3 regions of the Corallococcus sp. RDP092CA genome follow, and region 2 is predicted to be linked to each of the others. Evidence: riboswitches for the same ligand, from Rfam matches in the RefSeq annotation. Region 2 holds a riboswitch; each other region holds the start of a gene.
What was found. A riboswitch is a leader RNA that binds a small molecule or an ion and turns the genes downstream of it on or off. The one in region 2 is predicted to bind cobalamin.
Positions count from the first base shown of each region.

Region 1: it holds a riboswitch for cobalamin, as region 2 does, so the genes downstream of both, U8525_RS08255 (hypothetical protein) here and U8525_RS08770 (aspartate aminotransferase family protein) in region 2, are expected to answer to the same signal.
Region 3: it holds a riboswitch for cobalamin, as region 2 does, so the genes downstream of both, U8525_RS08245 (TonB-dependent receptor plug domain-containing protein) here and U8525_RS08770 (aspartate aminotransferase family protein) in region 2, are expected to answer to the same signal.

Region 1 covers NZ_JAYESI010000005.1:174,194-178,409, reverse strand. The annotation lists gene U8525_RS08260 (cell surface protein) at 91-768, opposite strand; gene U8525_RS08255 (hypothetical protein) at 777-2,165, opposite strand; cobalamin riboswitch at 2,321-2,548, opposite strand; gene U8525_RS08250 (MXAN_6577-like cysteine-rich protein) at 2,591-4,198, opposite strand; gene U8525_RS08245 (TonB-dependent receptor plug domain-containing protein) at 4,179-4,216, opposite strand, start outside.
Region 2 covers NZ_JAYESI010000005.1:304,724-308,939, reverse strand. The annotation lists gene U8525_RS08780 (TIGR04013 family B12-binding domain/radical SAM domain-containing protein) at 1-448, opposite strand, end outside; cobalamin riboswitch at 632-872, shown strand; gene U8525_RS08775 (acyl-CoA thioesterase) at 1,036-1,446, shown strand; cobalamin riboswitch at 1,482-1,698, shown strand; gene U8525_RS08770 (aspartate aminotransferase family protein) at 2,124-3,470, shown strand; gene U8525_RS08765 (aldehyde dehydrogenase family protein) at 3,467-4,216, shown strand, end outside.
Region 3 covers NZ_JAYESI010000005.1:169,845-174,060, reverse strand. The annotation lists gene U8525_RS08245 (TonB-dependent receptor plug domain-containing protein) at 1-1,830, opposite strand, end outside; cobalamin riboswitch at 1,879-2,114, opposite strand; gene U8525_RS08240 (hypothetical protein) at 2,504-2,746, shown strand; gene U8525_RS08235 (ComEA family DNA-binding protein) at 2,776-3,096, shown strand; gene U8525_RS08230 (MarR family winged helix-turn-helix transcriptional regulator) at 3,370-3,927, shown strand; gene U8525_RS08225 (DUF4175 family protein) at 4,156-4,216, shown strand, end outside.

The sequences.
Region 1 (4,216 bases), 130 kb from region 2:
CGGAAGCCTTCCCCCGGCCCGGCTGCGCCAGGTGGACGCGCGAAGCCTCCAGGACCGTCCGCTGGAGAACGGCCCCGGCGCTCCGCGCGGCTACGGCAGCTGCACGCCGTTCACCACGGCGACGGCATCCAGGTCGAAGCCGCCGCTGATGCCCGCGTATCCGTTGGCGCCCGAGTCGCGGATCCGCACGAAGCGGGCGCGGGTGAGGCCCACACTCGCCAGGTCGAAGCCGTCACCGCCCGCCACGGCCGGGTCGGTGGCCGGGATGCCGTTGGAGGGGTGCGAGTACACGGGCGTGACGCCCGCGCAGCCCGGGTAGTTGTTCGCCACGTCGGACGACGCGCAGGGGAACTCGTACCAGGTGACGCCGTCGTCGCTGACAGCCACCACGCCTGTCTCCGCGAACGGCTTGCCGTTGGGCTTGATGAACGGGTTCTCGAAGACGAGCAGGTCCACGCCCGGCCCGTCCTTCACCGCGATGTCGGTGAACTCCAGGACGATGACGCCGTTGCGCCCGAGCGACAGCACGTCCAGCGAACCCGAGCCCGCGCCATCCCCTTGCGGCGCGCCCAGCACGATGCCCGGCAGCAGGCTCTGACCGAACCCCGCGCCGGTGCCCGGAGAGAAGGACACGATGCGGTCCGCGAACGGATCCCCCACGAGCGCTTGGGCCTGGGTGGAGTCCTGCCAGTCCTCGCCGCCGCACGCCACGGTGAGGAGCGCGGTGACGCCCAGCGCGAACGACTTTGGAAGAAGGGCCGTCCTCATGGGCATGCTCACGGGGCCTGCTGGATGCGGACCAGGCGCGCGCCGTTCTTGTCATCCACGCCGACGAGCAGGTCCGCGCCGATGGCGGTCATCCCGGTGACGCTCGTGCACTGGTCCACGTAGACGAGGACGGGCTGACGGGCGCCCACGGTCACGGTCGCGCCACCGTTCGTCACGGTGAAGGCGAAGCGCGAGATGTCCGTTCCGGCGAAGTTGTAGTCGGGCGGGACGTAGTCGCCGCGGAGCACCGACACGCCCTCGCCGTGGCCCGCGGCCGCGACGAAGTTGGAGCCCACGTCGAGCGCGGGCGCATCCGCCACGGCGAACGGCGTGCCGGAGGTGAGCGCCTCGGAGATGACCGCCGGGCCCACCGCGCGGCCCTCGTTGAGGAAGGTCTCGTCGGAGTAGTAGCCGAGCATCGCGACGCCGTTGGTGGACACGGCGGTGAAGCCGCTGCCGCCCGTCTCCGGAGGGAGCGTGCCCACCTTCAGCGCGGTGTACGGCGTGACGTCCGTCTTCAGCGCGTAGACGGCCAGGCCGGCCGACACCGTGTCGAGCCCGCCGCCGTTGATGAGGAACGCCCCCGGCACGACGCCCGCGGAGAAGTTGCTCGGCGCGGAGACGTAGGTGGAGCTGGCGGGCGTGGCGACGTCATACACGCCCACGGAGCCCGGGAAGCCCGCGCCGGACTTCGTGTAGCCGGTGAGGACGCGCAGGCCGTCCGTCTCCACGTAGCTGCTGAGGAAGAGCTGAGCGCCAGGGCTCTGGTCCGCGGGAGCGGCCACGTCGAACAGCGACGCCGTGCCCAGCGACACCTGCGGCCACGTGCCCAGTGAGTACAGCGCATGCGGGCCGACGTAGCTGTCCGACACCACCGTGTAGAGCGAGTACGTGGGACCGGGCGTCACGCCCACCGGCCCCGCGGCCGAGGGCAGCGTCGCGGCCTCACCGGCCACGAAGCCCGCCTGGAGCTGGAGCGTGCCCAGCTTCGGGTCATAGGTGGCGGCCTCGCACGGATCCGTTCCGGCGTCGGTCTCGGTGCCCGCGTCGGTCTCGGTGCCCGCGTCGGTCTCGGTGCCCGCATCGGTCTCCGTGCCCGCGTCGGTCTCGGTGCCGGCGTCGGTCTCGGTGCCGGCGTCGGTGTCCGTGCCCGCGTCGGTCTCCGTGCCCGCATCGGTCTCCGTGCCCGCGTCCGGCACGGCGATGGGCGTCTGCTCGCACTTGTTCTCGACGCAGGTGTAGCGCTGTCCCGCGGCGGGGGTGCCCTGGTCGCGGCAGTCGAAGTCATCGATGCACTCATCGCCGCACCCGGTGTGGAGCAGCGCCATCGCGAGGGTCGTCAGCACCCACGTGAAGCCCTTGAGTCCCCGCGCCGTCATCATCCGCTCTGTCTTCATCCGCGACTGCTCCCTTGCATCGCCCCCACGGGCGAGGTGAATCCAAGGGGCGGGGACGGAGAGCGGACCGCGCACGAGGGACACGTCAGGCCACGACACGCCGCGCGAGCGGAAGACCTCCGTCACCTCCCCTCGGAGGCTTCGGTCTGGCCATGCCCGGAGGCATGGGTCGTGGCAGGTCTTCGGACTCGCAGGCGCGGGAGGCCCTCACCGGGACACCCACCTACTGGCCGTCGCTTCCCAGCCCATCCGAGGGCCAGTGCTTGCGGGGACGGCGTTCGTTCCTGCTCACCGCTGCGGGGCAGTCCCGGCTTCACACCGGGTTCCCTTTTTCAACGCCGCACCCTGCGCGGATGCGGCGTACCAACGACGCGCGCTGGAGTATGGCGGACGGCAGTGCTTGTCAATACAGGCGGGCCAATGCCTCACGGCACCGCGACGATGTCGATGGCATTGGACACCTGGCGCCGGGGGTCCACCGGACACGCATCCAGCGCCGGGCCCGCCGCCTGAGGCGTGGAGTTGCCGCGCCGCTCGACGAGCTGGCCGTCGCGCACCTCCACCACGAACACGCGGCCCGCGTTCACGTCCGTGACGTACACGGCGTTGCCCACCACCGCGAGCCGTCCGCCCACCGCGAGGTCGCAGCCGTTCTCCGGCCCCCCGGTGCAACCCGGCGACAGCGCATACGAGGCCACCGGCTGGTCATCCTTCACCAGCACCAGCCCCGTGGCCTTCACCGCCTTCGCCCGGTAGCCGCTCGTGGTGTCGAACACCGCCTCGCCCAGGCAGCTCACCACCAGCTGGTCTCCCACCTCCATCACGTCGCCCGCGTTGAGGCAGTCCTTCGCGCCCAGATCGATGGCCCGCACCCCGCCATCCGCTGGGTCGATGCGCGCGAGCATCCCGGGCCCGTTGGGCAGGTAGTCATTCGCGGGGTTCAGGTTGGTGAGCGCCACGTAGACGCCCGCGTCCACCGACACCGCCGCGTACGGGAGCGCCATCGTCGTCCCGCCATCGAAGGACTTCAGGTCCAGGCCCGTGAGCGGCAGGGTGTCCACGAGCCGGGGGTGTTCCGGATCGCTCACGCTGACGCGCGCCACGGCGTTGCCCTGCTTGAAGTCGGAGCCGGCCGTGCCGAACAGCGGGATGTAGAACGTGTCGCCGCGCTTCGCGATGACCTGCGGGCTGGTGTTGGCGCCCAGGTTCACCTGCCCCACCGTGCGCAATCCCAGCCCTCCGCCCTGCGAAGCCCCTTCCCGCTTGAGCACCTGGAGCGTGTTGTTGACCGAGTCGAGGACATACACATACGGGGGGTCCACCAGGATGTCATTGGGCGAGGACGCCACCGCGCCCAGCGAGTCCTCCTCCGCCACCGTCCCCAGCGCCCCCGCCGGAGCCTGCGACAGCACCGCGCGCGCCGCGTCCGCCGCCAGCACCACGCCATCCCAGGCCGCCAGCGACTGCACGCCCGAGCCGAACTGCCGCCGGGGCCCCATCCGGTCCGTCCCCGCCTGGATGCCCACCAGTTGCCCGTTGGTGTAGCAGGCCGTCACCACGTCATACATGCAGCGGCCCGCGTGGCAGGACTGCACGTCCGGGCACACCGTGCCGCAAGCGCCGCAGTTGAGCGAATCCTCCGCGAGCACGACGCAGCTGTCCCCGCACCGCTCGGCGCCAGCGGAGCAGCCCTCGCGGCAGGTGCCGGCTTCACAGACCTGCCCGGAGGAGCACGCGGCGCCACAAGCGCCACAGTTCAGCGGGTCGCTCATGAGCGCGACGCAGGCGTCACCACAGACCTCCGTGCCCGGCTGGCAGCCGCACGCGCCCGCCTGACACGTCTCTCCCGCGCCGCACGCGGTGCCACACGCGCCGCAGTTCGACGGGTCGCCCTGGAGGTCCACGCACTCGGCGCCACAGACGCTCAGGCCCGTCGTGCACAGGACCTTCTCCTCCGGGCAGCCGGTGAGGAGCGCCGCCGCCAGGGCCGACAGCAACAGCGCGAACCGCGCATCAGGGAGGGGACGCGACATGGGAATCCTCCGGAGGAG
Region 2 (4,216 bases):
CCTCGAGGTGCGCGGTGCCGTGCGTGGCGCGCGGGTCCTCGCCCTTGAGGACGCGGGCGAGGATGGCGCGCAGGGTGTGCTCGCCCTCGCCCACGGCGACGAGGTCGAAGCCGGCCTGGAGCGTCTGGAGCGTCTCCGCGGTGGCGTGCACGCCGCCCGCGATGCAGAGGACGTCGCGGCCCTCCAGCCGCTCGCGCACCCACGTGAGCTCCTCCACGGAGGGGCCGAAGCTGGCGGAGTAGAAGGACCACGCGGCGACGACGGTGTCGCCCGCGTCCACGCGCGCGCGCAGGGTGTCCAGCAGGGCCTCGCGGCTGCGAGGGAAGTGCAGCGACACGTCCGCGAGCGCGGGGTCCGCCTCCACGGCGCCGGCGAGCACGGTGAAGGCGTACTTGCCGGGGTACTGGTAGCTCAGGACGAGCGAGACCTTGCGAGGCGTCTGCGACATGGCTGCCGGGGATGATGCCACAGGGCCCGCGCCCGGCGGGGCACGCCTGCCCGGCGCGCGGGCACGGCCCCCCAACCCTCGGTGAGCAGTCATGCCGAGCCTCCTCGCACGGAAGCGCGGGCGCCTTCCATCCGTAACCTGCGGCCCCGGCCTTGATGCTTGGCGGAGGCAGCGCTCGCGTCTAACGTGCGCCCCGCCGACGGTGCCTCGCGGGAGTCCGCGAGGTTTAGCAAGGGAATCCGGTGGGAATCCGGAGCTGCCCCGCAGCGGTGAGTGGGAACGAACGCCGTCAGACGCACTGGTCCGGCAGTCGGACTGGGAAGCGACGGCCAGTAGGCGCCACGGACGCGGCCTCCTGAACGGGAAGCGCGCTCCGGAAGCACGCCCACGAGTCCGAAAACCTGCCGCCGGCCCCTGCGGAGAATCGTCTCCTCCAGGGCGGTACCCCGGGCCCTCGCGGGAAGGTCCGGCAACCCTTCGCGGTCCACGCGTCCGCCACCGCCCGTGCCCCGGGCCCGGGAGCCGTGTGTCCCGGTGTCCCTTCCGCACGCGGCGCGCACGGCCGCTCGGGCCTGGAGTCCCTCCTCATGACGTCCCCTTCCCTCCCCCCGTCCGCCACGGAGACCCGCATGGTGGACATGGTCTTCCCGGATCAGACCAACCACTACGGCACCCTCTTCGGCGGACAGGCGCTGCGCTTGATGGACATGTCCGCGTTCATCACCGCCAGCCGCTACGCGCGGCGCACCGTCGTCACCGCGTCCAGCGAACGCGTGGACTTCCACACCCCCGTGCGCCAGGGCCAGCTGGTGGAGCTGGTGGGCCGCGTCGTCGCCACCGGCCGCACCTCCCTCACCGTGGACGTGGAGCTGTTCGCCGAAGACCTCCTGTCCGGCGCACGACAGCTGTGCACGCGCGGACGCTTCATCCTCGTCGCGCTCGACGCGGAGCGCCGTCCCACCGCCGTGCCGCCGCTCGCGCCGGAGAACCAGACATGACAGACATTGCCTTGACACCTGAAACAAGCCGGGCGTATAGACGACGCCATGCTGGTGCCTGGGTTTGCCCAGGCTGAAAAGGGAACCCGGTCCGAAGCCGGGGCTGCCCCGCAGCGGTAGGTGAGAACGACCGCCGTCCATGACACTGGCGCCCACGTGGGCGCTGGGAAGTGACGGCCAGTAGGAACTCCGGCACCCCGGTGCCGGACGCGCTCACGAGCCCGAAGACCTGCCCGCATCCGTGTCGTGGGAGACATCCACGGACGGTTCGACCTGGAGCCCCGAGGGAGGGCGGGAAGGTCCGCGCAAGGCCTTGTTTCCACAGGACTTTGCCCGGCACGTTCCCTCCTCATCCCTCCTGTCTCCAGCCACCCGCGGGGGTGGGGGTCGGTGTCTTCGGGCCCTCACGCGGCCCGGGTGCGCGGCGTCGCGCCTGGACACCCCTCCCTCCACCTTCGCGGGCCATTGGCCGGGCGACGCGGGTCGCCCGTGAGGACGGACGACGATGCGTGGAACACCGCGGAGACGGCGCGAGGCAGTGACAGGACACGGGAGCCAGACACGGCGCGCCAGCCCCCGGGTGCGGCGCCGCTGACGACGTCCTCCGTTTCGCGACGCAATTCCTTTCATCCACCGTGGCCGCGTCCCGCGCGCGCCGCCAGGGGAGCCGTCTGCCTTTGAACGCCATCCGCTACCCCGACGGGAACGTGCTCCTGCGCAACCTGTCGCGCGAGTTCCCCGTCGTCACCCACGGCGAGGGCGTCTACCTGTACGACGCCCAGGGCCGCCGCTACCTGGACGGCTCGGCGGGCGCGCTGGTGGCCAGCGTGGGCCACGGCAACCGCGAGGTGGCGGACCGCATCCATGCGCAGCTGCTTCAGGTCGCGTACGTCAACGGCACCCACTTCACGACGGAGGTGACCGAGGCGCTGGCCGCGCGCCTGTGCGCGCACGCGCCCGCGGGGCTGAGGCGGGCGGCCTTCCTCGGCTCGGGGTCGGAGGCCATCGAGGCGGCCGTGAAGTTCGCGCGGCAGCTGTGCGTGGAGCGGGGCCAGCCCCAGCGCACGCGCGTCATCACCCGCGTGCCCGGCTACCACGGCAACACGCTCTACGCGCTGTCCATGTCCGGACGGCCGCACTACCAGACGTTCTTCGGCCCCCTGCTGTCGGAGGTCGTCACCACGCCCGCGCCCTACCCCTACCGCTGCGGCCTGGAGGACTACGCGCGGGACGGCGCCGCGCACTACGCGCGGCTGCTGGAGGAGACGCTCCAGCGCGTGGGGCCGGACACCGTCGCGGCGTTCGTCGCGGAGCCGGTCATCGGCTCGTCGGCGGGCGCGGCCGTGCCGCCGCCCGGGTACTTCGAGCAGGTCTCCGCCATCTGCCGCCGCCACGGCATCCTGGTCATCGCCGACGAGGTGATGTGCGGCTGCGGGCGCACCGGGCGCTTCTTCGCGAGCGACCAGGTGGGGCTCACGCCGGACCTGCTGGTGCTGGGCAAGGGCCTGAGCGGCGGCTACGCCCCGCTGAGCGCGGTGCTGGTGCGCGAGGACCACCTGGAGGAGCTGCGCCAGGGCTCCGGCGGCTTCATGCACGCGCAGACGTACCTCCAGGCCCCGTGCATGACGGCCGCGGGCGTGGCGGTGCTGGACTACTACGAGCGGCACGACCTGGTGGCGCACGCCGCGCGCGTGGGCGCCCACCTGCAACGCCGCCTGCGCGAGGTCCTCCTGCCCCTGCCCCACGTGGGCTCCGTGCAGGGCGTGGGGCTGATGGCGGGCGTGGAGCTGGTGGAGGACAAGGCCACGAAGCGGCCCTTCCCGCGCACGCGCAAGGTGGTGGAGGGGCTGCTCGCGGAGCTGTTCTCGCGGGGGCTCGTCCTCTGGCCCAACACCGGCCACGCCGACGGGACGAACGGCGACCTGCTGATGGTGGGCCCGCCGCTGATCATCACCGAGCCCCAGGTGGACGAGCTGGTGGACCTGCTCGCCCGGGGCCTGACCCGTTTCCTGGAGCGGTCATGACCTTTCGCATCACCTATTCGGTGTTGGACGCGGACCTGACGGAGCTGCACGCGCGCTTCGACGCGGCGCTCGCCACGGTGCGCGCCCGCCTGGGCGCGGAGCACCCGTCGTGGATCGCCGGCAAGGCGCACGCGAGCGGCGACCTGCTGGACAGCCGCAATCCCTCGCGGCCGTCGGAGGTGGTGGGCCGCTTCCACCGCACCGCGCCCGGCGAGGTGGGGCGCGTGGTGCTCGCGGCCAAGGAGGCCCAGCGCGCGTGGGGCGCCACCGCGTGGGAGGAGCGCGTCCGCATCCTGCGCCGCGCCGCGGACCTCATCTCCGAGCGCCGGTGGGAGCTGGCCGCGGGGATGACGCTGGAGGTGGGCAAGAACCGGCTGGAGGCGCTGGGCGACGTGGAGGAGTCCGCGGACCTGCTGCGCTACTACGCCGGCCAGGTGGAGTCCGCGCGCGGCTTCCACCTGCCCATGGCGCGCCTGTCCCCCCGCGAGGACACGCGCAGCGTGCTGCGTCCCTACGGCGTCTTCGTCGTCATCTCCCCGTTCAACTTCCCGCTCGCGCTGGCCGCCGGGATGAGCGCGGGCGCGCTGCTGGGCGGCAACGCGGTCATCCTCAAGCCCAGCGAGGACGCCCCCGGCTGCGCCGAGGGCCTCTTCCAGGCGCTGCGGGACGCGGGCCTGCCGGGCGGCGTGCTCCAGGTGGTGCATGGCGAGGGGGAAGGCCTGGGCTCCGCGCTCGTGCGCCACCCC
Region 3 (4,216 bases), 130 kb from region 2:
GGTGCTGGAGGCGCCCACGCTCACCCAGGTGCGCGAGGGCAGTGACAGCCGCGCCTCGCCCACGCGGTTGATCAGCTGCGCGGACTGGACGAGCACCTCCGCGCGGCCGTTGAGCCAGCCCGGCCCCACGCGCAGCCGCCCCACCCACTTGTGGCGAGGGCGATACGGCAGCTCCTTGCCGAAGTAGCGCGGGTCACCGTAGCGGTTCTGCGTGCGGGTCCACGCGTAGCTGCTGGTGGCGGTGAGCCACGCGCGCGGTCGGGCCTCCAGCTCCACCTCCGCGCCCCACACTCGCGCGGCGGCGAAGTTGTAGGGCTTGGCGAGCATGGGCGGGTACAGCTCGTAGGCGATGAGGTTCTCGTACACCGCCGCGAAGCCGCCCGCGGTGACGCTCCAGGCGTCATCGCGCCACAAGGCCGCGGCGTCCACGGACAGGGCGCGCTCGGGCTTGAGCTCCGGGTTGGGCAGCAGCAGGCCCTGGCGGATGTAGAGCTCCAGGAACGACGGCGCGCGGTGGGACTGGCCCGCGTTGGCGCGCACGCCGAAGCCGTGGCCCAGGTCCACGCTCGCGCCCAGCTTGGGCGACAGGAGCGAGAAGCGCCCCACGCGCTCCACGCGCAGCGAGGGCACGAGCTTCAGGCGCTCGGAGAACAGGGACAGCTCGTCCATGGCCATGACGCTCGCGCGCCACCAGGACGCGGCCTGCGCGCCCACGGCCTGCGTGACGGACTCCGACGACCCGGCGAGCGTGACGGCGAGCGCGTGGGGTCCCCACACCGCGCGCCCCTCCACCTCCACGCCGCCCACGGTGTAGCGCTGCGCGCCGGAGTCCACGCCGGTGGTGCCGCCGGTGACGTCCAGCCAGTCGCGGCGGAAGAAGCCGCGAGCGCTGCCCTCGCCCGTGTCCCCGAAGGGCCGTGCCCAGCGAGCGCCCAACGACAGGCGCGTCTGGTCCTGGCGGCGGGACACGGTGGGGTTCTGCACGGTGCCCGCGAGCGCGCGGTCCTCCAGCGACACCTCCGCCAGCACGTCCACGCGTCCGCCGCCGTCCAGCCCGTGCCGGTACTTCAGGAGCGCGCCGCCGCCGCGAGCGTCATTGCGCGTGCGCACCTCCTGCGTGAGCGGGTTGTCGTCGAGCGCGGGCAGCTCATCCACGCGGTAGCTGAAGTCCCCCTGGGAGCGGCCGCCGTGCAGCAGCACCAGCGCCTGACCGTCGAGCAGCGCGCCCGACGCGGCGACGTGGGCCATCACGGTCTCGAAGCTGCCGTAGGTGACCTCGCCGCTGGAGAGCAGCCGCGACGAAGGCGCGCGGGTGACGAGGTTGACCGCGCCGCCCAGGCCGCCCGCGCCGTAGCGGGCCCCGGCCGCGCCGCGGAGGATCTCCATGCGCTCCAGCAGCGCGACGGGGATGAGCGACAGGTCCGCGACGCCGCCCGCGCCGTTGAGCGGAATGCCGTCCAGGAACACGAGCACGCCGTTGGAAGACGCGCCGCGCACCACGAGGCTCTTGCTCTGACCGTAGCCGCCGGAGTCCTGCACGACGAGGCTCGCGGAGCCGCCGAGCAGCTCCGCGGTGTCGCGAGCCTCGCCCGCGCGTTCGCGGGCATCGATGACGGTGATGGCGCCGGTGGGATCGCGGCGGCGGGCGGCGTCGACGGGGGCCTCGGAGACGTCCTTGCCGATGACCTCGACGGTGGGGAGGACGAACTCAGGGAGGGGCGTCTCGCTGGCCTCGGCCTCGGGCGCAGGCGTTTCCTGCCCGGCCTGGGCCTGCGCCTGGAAGCTGAGCACCAGGCCCATGAAGGCCCGGGCGAGAAGCGAGCGCCACATGCTCCGCCTTCCGCTCTCTCCGTCGAAGAGAGAAGGCCTCACGGCAGGACCGCTGCCGCACCCCCGGGCAGGTCTCCTGGCTCACGGGCTCCAGACGTGGGCGCACGCTGCGCCCTTCTGGAAGGAACCCTCCACCTTCCCCTCGCCGGAGCGAAAGTGGTGACAGCCGAGGCTTCCGGCCCTGGACCTCAGGGCAACCCGTTCACAGTGGCGGGACCGCGCCGGACTCGCACCGGCTTCCCTCTTGAAGGCCCGGCATGGGCACCCAAGGGCCCGGTCCTTCTAGGAGGTCACCCCCAGCCCGTCAAGGCGCGGTCCGTGGGGTCCCCCCACTTGTCGCAGCAGTGCTGTGACAATCTCAGCGCCGGGAACCACAGTGGCAAACTGAGCCAACAGGCAGCGCTCTACCCGCTGCCCCTGGTATGCATCCAATTGTCTCCGCACTGCGGAGACAATCTCCCGACTCTCACCGCGCAAGACCCGCGCTGGAGCATCCGCGCCCATCCCCGGGCGTGGACGCCGCGCACACCGCCGCACGGGTGCGCTGACATGACCTCAGAGGAACACGCCGCTGGCACGCGGGCTGCTCAAGCCCGGACGCGACCTCAGGCGGTCGAGCCAGCGAGGTGCCCGGGCCGTGGTGGCCCGGGAGTCTGAAGGGGGAAGCGTGTCGATGCTGATGGCGGGGAAGCGGTTGGCGGTGTTCTCCATCCGCGAGGGCAAGGGCGGGAGCATCTGGGTGCGCGCGGGCAGCGCGTTCGTCAACAAGGACGGCTCGCTCAACGTGCTGCTGGACGTGCTGCCCCTGGACGGGAAGCTGCACGTGCGCGAGGCGGCGGAGAAGCGCGACTCCGCGGCCAGCAGCCGCTTCGGGGGCGAGCCCTCGCTGGAGGCGGGCGTGGGGGGCCACTCGTGAAGTGGGCCTGGGGATGGGTGTTGGGCTGCATGCTGATGGGGCCGGGGCGCGCGGACGCCGCCAGCCCGCGCATGCAATACGTGGGGGTGGTCAACCTGAATGAGGCCACGGCGGCGGAGCTGGACCTGCTGCCGGGCGTGGGTGAGAAGGCGGCGCAGCGCATCCTCGAGCACCGCAAGAAGCGGCCCTTCGGGCGCATCGAGGAGCTGGTCCGGGTCAAGGGCTTCGGAAAGAAGAAGTTCCTCAAGCTGAGGGCCCACCTGGCCCTCACCGGCCCCACGACGCTCAAGGTCGAGCAGGTCCCCGCCCCCCCGCCGCCGGGAAGGGAGGGACCCGCCACGAACCCATGACAAATACAACCTTTGGTTGATTCAGGCTCACGGGGGCCGCCATTCCCGGGTCCCGGCATGTCCGGGGACGGCGGCCCTCTCTGGCTGGGATGACACACCCGGCCACCCGCTCGCGTCATGCCACCCCCCAAGGCCCCCGGCCGGGCAGCCCCGTCCGGCCGCGAGCATCCCTTCCGGATTTTGCTGGAACCCCCAAGCCGACGCGCTAGGACACGCCCATCTTTGGACCACATCAGAAAGACAGGGAGGCCGGCGGTGAGGGAGGATGCGCCCATGAAGGACACACACGCCCCGGAGTCGATTCCAGGCTCGGAAGGCAGCAAGTCCCGGGGCCCGCAGCATCAACAGTTGGGTGAGGTGCTGGAGTTCATGCGCCTCCTGTGGGCCGTGGATCACGGCCTGCAGTCCACGTCCAAGCGGATGGAGTCCACGCTGGGGCTCACCGGCCCGCAGAGGCTGGTCATCCGGCTGGTCGGACGCTTCCCGGGCATCACCGCCGGCACGCTCGCCAACATCCTCCACGTGCACCCCAGCACGCTCACCGGCGTGCTCAAGCGCCTGGAGAAGCGCGGGCTGCTGGAGCGCAAGTCGGATCCGCTCGACGGCCGCAAGGCCCTCTTCGCGCTCACCGACTCCGGCCGCGTGCTGGACATCCCCTCCGAGGGCACCGTCGAGGCCTCCGTGCAGCGCGTGCTCGCCCGCCTGCCCCGCGACCGCATCCTCTTCACCCAGGAAGTGCTCAAGACCCTCGCCGAGGAGCTGGGCGGCCTCTCGGCGAGCATGGAGGACGCCCCGGCGGCCTCCCAGACCAAGCCTTCCGCCGAGGGCTGAGCGCCCGCCCCCTGCCCTCCCGGCCGGACGGGGAGGGCACCGGTGCCCCCTCCGCGTTGTCCCCAGAACCCTGCCGTCCGCCCCTCCTTCGCGCGGCGGACACAGGGGCGCCATTTCCTGTCGCCCGCCCCGGCGTTGCACGCGCGAAGACGGCGGGAGTGGGCCACAATTGGGAAATAGCCCGCCCCCTCCGGGGTTGGCTCGCGACCGACGAGCGGACAAGCCAGCGTGAACCTCGAGACACCGCAGAGCCCCACCCCCGAGCCGCCGCCCCCGCCGCCTCCGGCTC